One region of the Pseudomonas sp. L7 genome, then DNA from elsewhere that is predicted to be linked to it. Evidence: predicted binding sites of a transcription regulator. Region 1 holds the regulator's gene; each other region holds the start of a gene.

Region 1 (4,150 bases):
CTGACCGGACACGACGTCTTCACGCTTATCGGCATGAATCTGCGGACCTTCACCCCGAGTTGGATGTTTTTCTTCATCTTTTTCAGCACGCAATTGATCGTGGTCATGTTCGATACCGGCAAAGCGGTCGACTTGACTGGCCATCAACACGAGCTTGAGCAGATTGCTTTCGACTTCGGTGACCAGTGCGGTCACCCGCTTGATCACCTGCCCGGTCAGGTCCTGATAGTCCTGAGCCAGGAGAATATCGTTGAGGTGGCCGGCCACCTTGCGGTTACCTTCGGCGCTGTGCGTCAGGAAACTGTCGACGCGCTTGACCAGCTCACGAAACTCCGGCGCCGCCACCTCGCGACGCATGAAGCGCTGCCAGTCGACGGACAAGGTCTGGGCCTCGCTCGCCAGGTCGTTGAGCACCGGCGTGCTCTGTTCGACCAGGTCCATGGTGCGATTGGCCGCGTTCTCGGTCAGCCGGACCACGTAGGACAGCCGTTCGGTGGCGTCGGTGATCTGCGACACTTCCTCGGCCTGCGGCATGCGCGGATCGATCTGGAAACTGACGATGGCGCTGTGCAGCTCGCGGGTGAGCTTGCCGACCTCCTGGTAAAGGCCACGGTCACGGGTCTGGTTGAGCTGGTGGATCAGCTGCACCGCCTCGCCGAACTGGCCGCGCTCCAGGCTTTGCACCAGCTGCTCGGCGTGCTTCTTCAGGGTCGACTCGAACTCCCCCAGAGAATCGTTTCTTGATTCCATAGCGCCCCCAGACATGGCTCAGCCGTTGACGCGTTCGAAGATCTTCTCGATCTTTTCTTTGAGTACCTGCGCGGTGAAAGGCTTGACCACGTAGCCGTTGACGCCGGCCTGGGCCGCTTCGATGATCTGGTCGCGCTTGGCCTCGGCGGTCACCATCAGCACCGGCATGCCCTTGAGACGGTCGTGGGCACGTACCTTGCGCAGCAGGTCGATACCGGACATGCCGGGCATGTTCCAGTCGGTCACCAGGAAGTCGTAATGACCGCTTTCGAGCATCGGCAGGGCCGTGGTGCCATCGTCGGCCTCGTCGGTGTTGGTGAAGCCCAGATCACGCAACAGGTTCTTGATGATCCGCCGCATCGTCGAGAAGTCGTCAACGATGAGGATTTTCATATCTTTGTTCAATTAGACCTCCAAGCAGTCTTAAACGCGCTCGTCTGGCAAGCGCGCGCTCAATCAATTCGGCACCACGTAAAACGACTGCATCGAACCCGGGTTCACCGTGCCCGCCATTCACCCAACCGGCTGCGCAGACGCGCTGCGCACTGGCTGTGCAACTGGCTGACACGCGACTCGCTGACCCCCAGCACTTCCCCGATTTCCTTGAGGTTCAACTCTTCGTCGTAGTACAGCGCCAGGACCAGGCGCTCGCGCTCCGGCAGGTTGGCGATCGCGTCGGTCAGTGCGGCCTGGAAGCGTTCGTCTTCCAGATCCCGCCACGGCTCGACCTGGCCGCTGGCACCGTCCTCGTGCAGCCCTTCGTGTTCGCCGTCCTGCAGCAGGTCGTCGAAACTGAACAGGCGGCTGCCCAAGGTATCGTTCAGAATCCCGTAATAATCGTCGAGACCCAATTGGAGTTCGGCAGCAACCTCGTGATCTTTAGCGTCACGACCGGTTCTTGCTTCGACGGCGCGAATCGCGTCACTGACCATGCGCGTGTTGCGGTGCACCGAACGCGGCGCCCAATCGCCCTTGCGCACCTCGTCGAGCATGGCGCCACGGATGCGGATGCCGGCATAGGTCTCGAAGCTCGCGCCTTTGCTGGCGTCGTACTTGTTGGCCACTTCCAGCAGGCCGATCATGCCGGCCTGGATCAGGTCCTCGACCTGCACGTTGGCCGGCAGGCGCGCCAACAGGTGGTAGGCGATGCGCTTGACCAGCGGGGCATAGCGCTCGACCAGCTCGTACTGGGCGTCCTTGGACGCCTTGCTGTACATCTTGAATCCGCTCGCGTTCATAGCACCGGCCCCGCACTGGTAGGCTGCACCAGGCGCTCGACGAAGAACTCCAGGTGCCCACGCGGGTTGGCCGGCAGCGGCCAGCTGTCGACCTTCTGCGCAATGGCCTTGAAGGCCAGGGCGCACTTGGAGCGCGGGAAGGCCTCGTACACTGCGCGCTGCTTCTGCACCGCCTTGCGCACGCACTCGTCGTAGGGCACGGCGCCGACGTACTGCAGGGCCACGTCGAGGAAGCGGTCAGTGACCTTGGTCAGCTTGGCAAACAGGTTGCGCCCTTCCTGCGGGCTCTGCGCCATGTTGGCCAGGACGCGGAAGCGATTCATGCCGTAATCGCGGTTGAGCAACTTGATCAGGGCGTAGGCATCGGTGATCGAGGTAGGCTCGTCGCACACCACCAGCAGCACCTCCTGCGCGGCGCGGACAAAACTGACCACCGAGTCACCGATACCCGCAGCGGTGTCGATCACCAATACGTCGAGGTTGTCGCCGATCTCGCTGAACGCCTGGATTAGCCCGGCATGCTGGGCCGGCGCCAGGTGCACCATGCTCTGGGTGCCCGAAGCCGCCGGCACGATGCGTACGCCGCCCGGCCCCTGCAGCAGCACGTCGCGCAGCTCGCAGCGTCCTTCGATGACGTCGGCCAGGGTACGTTTGGGGGTCAGCCCCAGCAGCACGTCGACGTTAGCCAGACCCAGGTCGGCGTCCAGCAGCATGACCCGGCGGCCGAGTTCGGCCAGCGCCAGGGACAGGTTCACTGAAACGTTGGTCTTGCCGACGCCACCTTTGCCACCGGTGACGGCGATCACCTGTACGGGATGCATGCTACCCATGTCTGTTCTTTACCTTGTCTCGCGTGGGACCCGCCCACTTGAAGGGCCGCTGTCGACCCCCTGCGCCGTTCATCTTCAACCCGCCCGCTTATCGGGATTGTGGTAGAGATCAGCGAACATGTCGGCCATGGCCTCTTCGCTGGGCTCTTCCTGCAACTGCACGCTGACCGCACGGCTCACCAACTGGTGCTTGCGCGGCAGCTGCAGGTCGTCCGGAATGCGCGGACCATCGGTGAGATAGGCCACGGGCAGTTCGTGACTGATGGCCAGGCTCAGCACTTCGCCGAGGCTGCCCGTTTCATCGAGCTTGGTCAGGATGCAACCGGCCAGGCCACAGCGCTTGTAGCTGTGATAGGCGGCGGTCAGCACCTGCTTCTGGCTGGTGGTGGCCAGTACCAGGTAGTTCTTGGCGGCGATGCCGCGGCTGGCGAGCGACTCGAGCTGCATGCGCAGGGCCGGATCGCTGGCCTGAAGGCCCGCGGTATCGATCAGCACCACGCGCTTGCGCAGCAGTGGTTCCAGGGCCTGGGCCAGCGACTGGCCCGGATCGACATAGGTCACCGGCACATTGAGGATGCGCCCGAGGGTCTTGAGCTGCTCCTGGGCACCGATGCGATAGCTGTCCATGCTCACCAGCGCCAGGTGCTGCGAGCCGTACTTGAGCACGTAGCGTGCCGCAAGCTTGGCCAGGGTGGTGGTCTTGCCCATGCCGGCCGGGCCGACCATGGCGATGACCCCGCCCTCCTCGATCGGCTCGACCTCAGGCACCTCGATCAGGCGCGCCAGGTGCGCCAGGACCATGCGCCAGGCCTGGCGCGGGTCTTCGATTTCACCGGCCAGGTCGAGCAGTTCACGGGCGATCGGGCCAGACAGGCCCAGGCGCTGCAAGCGACGCCAGAGGTTGGCCTGCTGCGGCTTGCTGCCCTGCAACTGGCCCCAGGCAAGCGAGCCGAGCTGCACTTCGAGCAGCTCGCGCAGGCCCGAAAGCTCCGAACGCATGGCATCGAATACGCGCTTGTCCACCGCCGGAGCTGCCGGGGCCGGCGCAGGCACCGGCGCTTCCACATGCGGCTCGACCAGTGGCTCGGACGCGGTCAGCGACAGGCCGGCAAACAGTTGCCGGTTGCCGAGCTCGGCGTCACCACGCCCGTCCAGCTCGGCCTGGGCGGTGGCGATGCGCGAATGGGTCTTGCGCAGCTCGTCCTCGAGCTCGACATTCGGCACGCGTGGGGCCAGGGCGGACAGCTTGTAGTCCAGCGCGGCCGTCAGTTCGACACCGCCGGCGATACGCCGGTTGCCGATGATCGCGGCATCGGCGCCAAGCTCATCACG
Region 2 (4,150 bases), 530 kb from region 1:
TATTCAGGTCGACTCCCAGGGGCTGTACATGCACATCGCGCACGCCAAGACGGCGCAGTTTGTCGGCCATCACCTGGCTCGGCGCCAGCACCCGGTCGAAATTGCCGTAGAGCTTGCTGACATAGGCTTCGACATTGGGGGTGAACCAGTTGCCCATGCGGTTGCTGACCAGCAATGGCAGGTCGGAGTGATAGAAGCCGATCACCGGCACGTCCAGCTTGCGTCGCGCTTCCAGGGCGGCCCAGGCGGTGAGGTAGGGATCGCCGACCTCGATCAGGTCAGGCTTGAGATCGCGCAGCACGTTGCACCAGGGCGTCAGGCGTACCGGAAAACGGTAGCCCTTGCCGAACGGCAAGGGCGGGGCTGGCACCTGGTAGATGCCATTGGCGTCACGGGCGCTGGGGCCGGGGATCAGCAGACTGTGGCGTACGCCGGGCATGGCGTCGAGGCGATGGTGTTTGGCATCAAGATAGGTCCGTACACCGCCGCTGGCCGGGGCGTAGAACATGGTGATGTCAGCGATGTGCACGATCAGCATCCCTCCGGGATCGTCTTCGGGTCTGTCATCCGGCGGTAACAGACCGACGGTGACGCGCCTAAAGGTTGACCTTTATGAAGGATAGTTTGTTCGATCGGGATTGGGCGGCGGGGCGCCACGCTGTGGGGGCAGGCAGGTCGGGACGAACCACCGCACCCACAGGGGCTGCATTCAGATACGGAAACTGCCCACCAGTTGCTTGAGGCGCGTGGCCTGCTGTTCCAGGTCGGAGCAGGCGCGCAGGGTGGCCTGCAGGTTTTCCACGCCCTCCTGGTTGAGGGTGTTGATCTCGTTGATGTCCATGTTGATCGACTCCACCACCGAGGTCTGTTCCTCGGTGGCGGTGGCCACCGACTGGTTCATGCCGTCGATCTCGCCAATGCGCTGGGTCACACTGCCCAGGCGCTCGCCGGCCTGGTTGGCGATCTGCACGCCGTCCTGGCTGTGGCGTTGACTCTGGTCCATGGTCTCGACCGAGGTGCGGGCGCCGACCTGCAACTCCTCGATCATCCCCTGGACCTGCTGCGCCGACTCCTGGGTACGGTGGGCGAGGTTGCGCACCTCGTCGGCCACCACCGCGAAGCCGCGGCCGGCCTCACCGGCACGGGCGGCCTCGATGGCCGCGTTCAGCGCCAGCAGGTTGGTCTGCTGGGAGATGCTGGTGATGACCTCGAGGATCTGGCCGATGTTGACGGTCTTGTCGTTGAGGGCCTCGATATGCGCGCTGGAACTGACGATCAGTGCCGACAGGCGGTTCATCGCCTGGATATTGTGCTCGACCACTTGCTGCCCCTCTTCGGCGAGCAATCGCGCGGAGCTGGCATGTTGCGAGGCTTGTGCGGCATTGCCGGCGATTTCCTGGGCCGCGGCGCCCAGCTCGTTGATGGCCGCCGCGACGCTGTTGGTGCGGTTGGCCTGCTCGTCGGAGTTGAGCATTGAGGAGTTGGAGGCGCTGACCACCCGCAGCGCCACTTCGTTGACCTGCTCGGTGGCCGAGGAGACTTCGCGAATCGAGCTGTGCACCCGTTCGACGAAGCGGTTGAATGCGCTGCCGAGCACACCGAACTCGTCATGGTTGTGGATGTTCAGGCGCTTGGTCAGGTCGCCTTCGCCTTCGGCGATGTCTTCCATGGCGCGGGTCATGGTGTGCAGCGGTTGCATCAGTATGCGGATCAGCAGGCCGAGCAGGGCGATGATGATCACCACCGCCACCAGCGTGGCAATCACCGCCGAGTTGCGGAAGGTGCTGAGCATGCTGAAGGCCTTGTCCTTGTCCACCGACAGGCCGATGTACCAGTTGGCCGAAGGCAGGCCCTTGATGGGGGTGAAGGTGAGCAGGCGCGCCTTGCCGTCGACCTGCACTTCGGTCAGCTCGCGAGACAGTTTCGGGGTGTTCTGCGGGAAGGCCTCCGACAGCGATTTCATCACCAGGGCATTGTCCGGGTGCACCAGGATCTTGCCCTGGTCGTTGACCAGGAACGCGTAACCCATGCCGCCGAAGTTCAGCGAGTCGATGATCTGTACCAGGCCGTCCAGCGCCAGGTCGCCGCCGACCACGCCGACATCGCTGGAGACCTTGTCGAGGATGCCGATGACCATCTTGTTGGTGGTCATGTCGATGTAGGGTTCGGTGAGAAGGGGACCGCTGGCGGCCATCCCGTCCTTGTACCAGGGGCGTACGCGCGGGTCGTAGCCGTCGGGCATCTTGCTGTCGGGGCGCACGCTGAAGCCGCCGTCGACCTTGCCCAGGTAGACCGTGAGGAAGCTGGAGATCAGCGCCTGTTGGCCCATCAGGGTTTCGGCATCGGCCGGATGCTGGGCGATATTCTGCGCAAGGTTTTCCACCAGCCGGATCCGCCCTTCGAACAGGTTGCGGATCGTGGTGGACGTGGACTGGCCCATTTCTGCCAGGTAACTCTCCAGATTGGCGCGAATGGCATTACGCTGGAGATAGTCGTTGTACAAGGTGAACAGCGCAAAGGCCAGTATCACGATCAGAGAGGCCGCCAAGAGAATCTTGTGGCTGAAACGAAGGCTTTTGTTCATGACGTCGTCGGGTCCGCTAAGGTTTTATCGGGTCGCTCGCACGAAGCACAGCAGAAAACAGTGCAACAATCCGGTGAGCCTTGGTGGGTTGTGTCCTGTATTTCGGGTCAATATCGCCTCTGCATATCGGCCGCTTTTAGGCAAAGCTTGAGAAGAGGATGAAATAAGATGTCGGATTCTTCGCAAATCGTTGTAGGTGCCGGTCTAGACGGCTTGCCCGTCAGCCAGGCCATGCGCTTGGCCAACCGCCATGGACTGGTCGCCGGAGCAACCGGCACCGGCAAGACCGTGACCCTGCAGCGTCTGGCCGAGGTGTTCAGCGACGCGGGGGTGGCGGTGTTCGCCGCAGACGTGAAAGGCGACCTGTGTGGCCTGGGGGCGGCGGGTTCGCCCCAGGGCAAGGTGGCCGAACGCATTGCCGGGATGCCGTGGCTCGCCCACCAGCCCAAGGCCTACCCGGTGAGCCTGTGGGACATCGCCGGGCAGAGTGGTCATCCGTTGCGCACTACCCTCAGTGAAATGGGCCCGTTGCTGCTGGGCAACCTGCTTGAACTGACCGACAGCCAGCAGGCGGCGCTCTATGCGGCGTTCAAGGTTGCCGACCGCGAGGGCCTGTTGCTGCTCGACCTGAAAGACCTCAAGGCGTTGCTTGGGCATCTGAAGGACAACCCGCAGTTGCTGGGCGAGGACAGCGCACTGATGACCACCGCTTCGACCCAGGCCTTGCAGCGACGCCTGGCAACGCTGGAGCAGCAGGGGGCCGAGGCGTTGTTCGGTGAGCCGGCGCTGCAACTGGAGGATCTGCTGCGGGTCGATGGCGATGGTCGCGGGCGCATCCACCTGCTTGACGCCAGCCGCCTGGTGCATGAGGCGCCGAAGGTCTATGCGACCTTTCTCCTGTGGCTGCTGGCCGAGCTGTTCGAGCAACTGCCGGAGCGCGGCGACGCCGACAAGCCGGTGCTGGCGCTGTTCTTCGACGAAGCGCACCTGTTGTTCAACGGCACTCCCAAAGCCCTGCAGGATCGTCTGGAGCAGGTGGTGAGATTGATCCGCTCCAAGGGCGTGGGGGTGTACTTCGTCACCCAGTCCCCGGGCGACCTGCCCGATGCCGTGCTTGCGCAGTTGGGCTTGCGCATCCAGCACGGGCTGCGGGCCTTCACCGCCAAGGAGCAGAAGTCGCTCAGGGCCGTGGCTGACGGCTTTCGTCCCAATCCAGCGTTCGACACCCTGGCGGTGCTCACCGAGTTGGGGATCGGCGAGGCGTTGGTGGGCACCTTGCAGGACAAGGGGACGCCAGAGATCGTCCAGCGCGTGCTGGTAGCACCGCCGCAATCGCGGATCGGCCCGCTGACCACGGCGGAGCGCAGTGCACTGATCGCGGCATCGCCCCTGGCGGGGCGCTATGACAAACCGATCGACCGTGAGTCTGCCTACGAGCTGCTGACCCAGCGCAAGGGCGAGCCGGTGGAGCCGGTGCCTCAGCCCAAGGTTGAGACGGACAGTCTGGCCGACAAGGCGGGAGAGTTCTTGCAGAGCGCGGCAGGGCAGGCGATCAAGTCGGCGGTA
Region 3 (4,150 bases), 1.6 Mb from region 1:
CGCCGACGTGATTCAGATCGCCCCGGATGTGTCCGGGCTGATCCAGAAGGTCGAGGTGCGCGACAATCAGGTGGTCAAGCGTGGTGACGTGCTGTTCACCATCGACCAGGACCGCTTCGGCCTGGCCTTGCGCCAGGCCCGGGCGACCCTGGCCGAGCGCGAGGAAACCCTGGCCCAGGCCGCCCGCGAAACCCGGCGCAATCGCAAGCTGGGCAACCTGGTGGCGGCCGAGCAGCTTGAAGAGAGCCAGTCGCGCGAGGCCCGTGCCCGCTCGGCGGTGAGCGAGGCGCAGGTGGCGGTCGATACCGCCCAGCTCAACCTCGACCGTTCGGTGGTGCGCAGCCCGGTGGATGGCTACCTCAACGACCGCGCCCCGCGTGCCCATGAGTTCGTCACGGCGGGCCGGCCAGTGCTGTCGGTGGTCGACAGTGCCTCGTACCATGTCGATGGCTATTTCGAGGAAACCAAGCTCAGTGGCATCCATGTCGGCGATGCCGTGGACATCCGCGTGATGGGCGATGACACGCGCCTGCGCGGCCATGTCGAAAGCCTGTCGGCAGGGATCGAGGACCGTGACCGCGTCAGTGGCGCCAACCTGTTGCCCAACGTCAACCCGGCGTTCAGCTGGGTGCGCCTGGCCCAGCGGATCCCGGTGCGCATCGCCTTCGATGAGGTGCCGGCAGATTTCCGCATGATCGCCGGGCGTACCGCGACAGTGTCGATCATCGAGGGCCCGCGGCCATGAAGCGCCTGATGCTGGCAGGGCTGGCGCTGTCGCTGGGGGCCTGCGCCATGGTCGGCCCCGACTACCAGGTGCCCGAGGATGCCGCGGTGCAGCGCAGCGACCTGAACGGCCCGTTGCGCCAGGATGCCGCGAGCGTGGTGTCGGCACCGGTGCCGGATGATTGGTGGCAGTTGTACCAGGACCCGCGCCTCAATGCGCTGGTGCGCCAGGCGTTGAGCGCCAACACCGAGTTGCGCGTGGCGGCGGCGAATATCGCCAAGGCCCGCGCGCAGGTCGAGGTCGCCGAGTCGCAGGGGGGCTTCAGCGGCGGCGCTAAGGCCGGTGCCCAGCGTCTGCAGGAGTCCGGCGAAGCGTTCCTGCTGCCGGAGAAAGTCCCGGTGGCCAACATCGGCGAGGCGATTCTCAGCGCCTCGTACCAGTTTGACCTGTGGGGCACCTTCAAGCGCGGCACCGAAGCTGCCAAGGCCAATGCCGACGCGGTGCAGGCAGCCGCCGACACCGCGCGCATCACCCTGGTGGCCGATGTGGTCAAGGCCTACACCCAGGTGTGCTCGGCCAATGAGGAGTACCACATCGCCCGCGAATCGCTCGACCTGCAGCAGCAGAGCGTGCAGTTGAACCAGCGCCTGCGCGATGCCGGCCGTGGCGACGAGACCCTCGTCACTCGCTCGCAGACCCAGTTCAAGTCGTTGCGCGCCGAGCTGCCGCGCTTCAAGGCCGAGCGCGAGGCTGGGCTCTATACCCTCGCCGCATTGCTGGCCAAACCGGTCGACCAGTTGCCGCCTGGCACCGCCGAGTGCGCCGAGCTGCCGCATCTGGCCCAACTGATTCCTGTGGGCGATGGCGCGGCGCTGCTCAAGCGCCGTCCCGACGTGCGTCAGGCCGAGCGCCAACTGGCGGCTGCCACCGCGACCATTGGCGTGGCCACCGGCGCCCTGTATCCGAACATCAGCATTGGTGCCCAGGTCGGCACCATCGGCATTCTTGATAACCTCGGCGAGCCTTCGACCAACCGCTGGGGCTTCGGCCCGCAGATCAGCTGGGCCATCCCAACCAACGGCACCCGCGCCCGGATCCGCGAAGCCGAAGCCTCGACCCAGGCCGCGCTGGCGCATTTCGATGGCGTGGTGCTCAACGCCATCCGCGAAACCCAGACCCGCCTGGCGCAGTACAGCGCCCTGCTGGACCGTCGCGATGCCCTGGCCGACGCCGAGCGTTCGGCGCAGGAAGCGGCCGACCAGACCCATCGCCGCTATGAGGCCGGGCGCGAGTCGTTCCTCGCCGACCTGCAGGCGACCCGCGCCTACACCGACGTGCGTGCGCAACTGGCGGCAGCCAATACCCAGGTGGCGATGGGACAGATCGGCGTGTTCCTGGCGCTGGGTGGTGGCTGGAAGGCCACAGCGGGGCAGTGAGTAGCACCGCGTCGTTGTATTGGTGAGTTTGTAGGAGCGGGCTTGCCCGCGAAGCAGGCGCCGCGATTCCACGGTCACACCGCATGGAAAACGTTTGCGCATTTCCCGGTCCGACACTCAAGTATTCCCCCGCGACGCCGATCTATTAGCACCAGCGTCCCGGAAGAGGACGCGATTTCCCGTTCAATATGAAGCGGGTGGTCAGCGTGATCAGGACGATCCCGGCCTCTTGCCAGGAGCTTCGCAATGTCTCGACCCCGTGCCCGGATTGCCTCGCAACTCGGCATCGCCCTCGCCATCGTGCTGGCGCTGGTGATCACCGGCAGTACCCTGTTCGCCCTGCGCTCGCTGGACGACGCCAACCTCGCCACCCGCCAGCAACACCTGGCCAGTGAAGCGCGGCTGCTGGCCGACCAGCTCGATACCTTCCACGGCTCGCTCAAGGACAACACCCAGCGCCTGAGTGGCCTGTTCGAGCGCCGTTTCGCCTCGGGCCTGTCGCTGCATGCCGGCGAGACCGTGCAGGTAGCCGGCCAGGCCACGCCCGCCCTGTACCTGGGCGACCAGCTGATGAACAACGACTTCAGGGTCGTCGATGAATTCCAGCAGATGACTGCCGGCATCGCGACGCTGTTCGTGCGCAGCGGCGATGACTTCGTGCGCATCACCACCAACCTCAAGAAGCAGGACGGCAGCCGCGCCATCGGCACGCAGCTGGATCGCCAGCACCCGGCCTACGCCAAGCTGCTCGCCGGGCAGATGTATGTAGGGCGTGCGCTGCTGTTCGACCGCAACTACATGACCCGCTACGTGCCGGTGAGCGATGCCAGCGGCCGGGTGATCGCCGTGCTGTTCGTCGGCTTCGACTACACCGATGCGCAGAATGCGCAGTTCGCCAATCTCAAGCGCTTCCGCATCGGCCAGACCGGCTCGCTGGCGCTGCTCGACAACCAGGGGCAGTGGCTGGTGCCGCCTGCGGGCGTGGCCGATCCGCAGGCTGCGGTTGCCGCAGTGGCCGGCCTGGGCGCCAAGGGCCGCTTCTGGACCAACGGCCAGCAGCAACTGTTCAGCGTGGTCGAACCCTTTGCCGAGGGGCCGTGGACTGTTGTGGCGAGCATGCCCGAGGCGGAAATCCGCGAGGTGACCTGGAGTGTCGGCCTGCGCCTGGCGATCGGCAGCCTGCTGGCGATGGTCCTGGCCGTGCTCGCCACGCTCTGGCTGCTGCGGCGCAAGCTGCGCCCGCTGGACGATCTGGTGCGCCAGGCCGAAGCCCTGGGCGCGGGTGATCTCAGTGCGCGCCTGGCGGTGACCAGCGAAGACGAGATTGGCCAACTGGCGCGCAGCTTCAACCAGATGGGGAATGCCCTGGCGACCATGGTCGAGCACATTCGCAGTGCTTCCGAGCAGGTCAGCGCGCGCTCGCGCTCCCTGGCCGGGCTTTCGTCTGGTGCCTGCGAGGGCATGGAGCAGCAGTCAGGCGAGATCACCAGCATGGCTGGCGCTGTCGAGGAGTTCAGCGCCACGTCGATGAACATCGCCGAGAACATGGCCGGCACCGAGCGCATGGCCCAGGACAACGCCCAGCAGACGCGCATCGGCCGCAGCGCCATGGACCAGGCGTCCGTCTCGCTCAAGCAGATCGCCGAGGCGCTGGGCGGCACCGCCACGGTGATGGACAGCCTGGGCGCACGGTCGCAGGAAATCGGCGGCATCGTCGGGGTCATCACCGCGATTGCCGAGCAGACCAACTTGCTGGCGCTCAACGCCGCCATCGAGGCGGCCCGCGCTGGCGAGCAGGGCCGTGGTTTCGCCGTGGTCGCCGACGAAGTGCGTGGCCTGGCGGCGCGCACGCGTCAGGCCACCGACGAGATTTCCGGGATGATCGCCAGTATCCAGCAGCAGACCGGGCATGCCATCAGCACCCTGGAGCAGGGCAATCGCCTGATGCAGGAAGGCCTGGAACGCAACGACAAGGTCGCCGAGGCACTGG

Evidence for each region. The regulator FliA, encoded in region 1, starts transcription of late flagellar genes. The targets are predictions, from matches to a motif close to CTAAAGTTTNNNNNNNNNNNGCCGNTAA.
Region 2: the regulator FliA is predicted to act here: its motif matches at 2,708-2,735, upstream of ACK3BK_RS20095 (methyl-accepting chemotaxis protein).
Region 3: the regulator FliA is predicted to act here: its motif matches at 2,277-2,304, upstream of ACK3BK_RS24655 (methyl-accepting chemotaxis protein).

The regions. Positions count from the first base shown of each region.
Region 1 is NZ_CP176784.1:3,820,563-3,824,712, forward strand. Features, by position in the region: gene ACK3BK_RS17580 (protein phosphatase CheZ) at 1-750, opposite strand, end outside; gene ACK3BK_RS17585 (chemotaxis response regulator CheY) at 769-1,143, opposite strand; gene fliA (RNA polymerase sigma factor FliA) at 1,248-1,988, opposite strand; gene fleN (flagellar synthesis regulator FleN) at 1,985-2,818, opposite strand; gene flhF (flagellar biosynthesis protein FlhF) at 2,894-4,150, opposite strand, start outside.
Region 2 is NZ_CP176784.1:4,349,288-4,353,437, reverse strand. Features, by position in the region: gene ACK3BK_RS20100 (glycosyltransferase family 4 protein) at 1-538, opposite strand, end outside; gene ACK3BK_RS20095 (methyl-accepting chemotaxis protein) at 710-2,584, opposite strand; gene ACK3BK_RS20090 (helicase HerA-like domain-containing protein) at 2,753-4,150, shown strand, end outside.
Region 3 is NZ_CP176784.1:5,404,083-5,408,232, reverse strand. Features, by position in the region: gene ACK3BK_RS24665 (HlyD family secretion protein) at 1-745, shown strand, start outside; gene ACK3BK_RS24660 (efflux transporter outer membrane subunit) at 742-2,160, shown strand; gene ACK3BK_RS24655 (methyl-accepting chemotaxis protein) at 2,407-4,150, shown strand, end outside.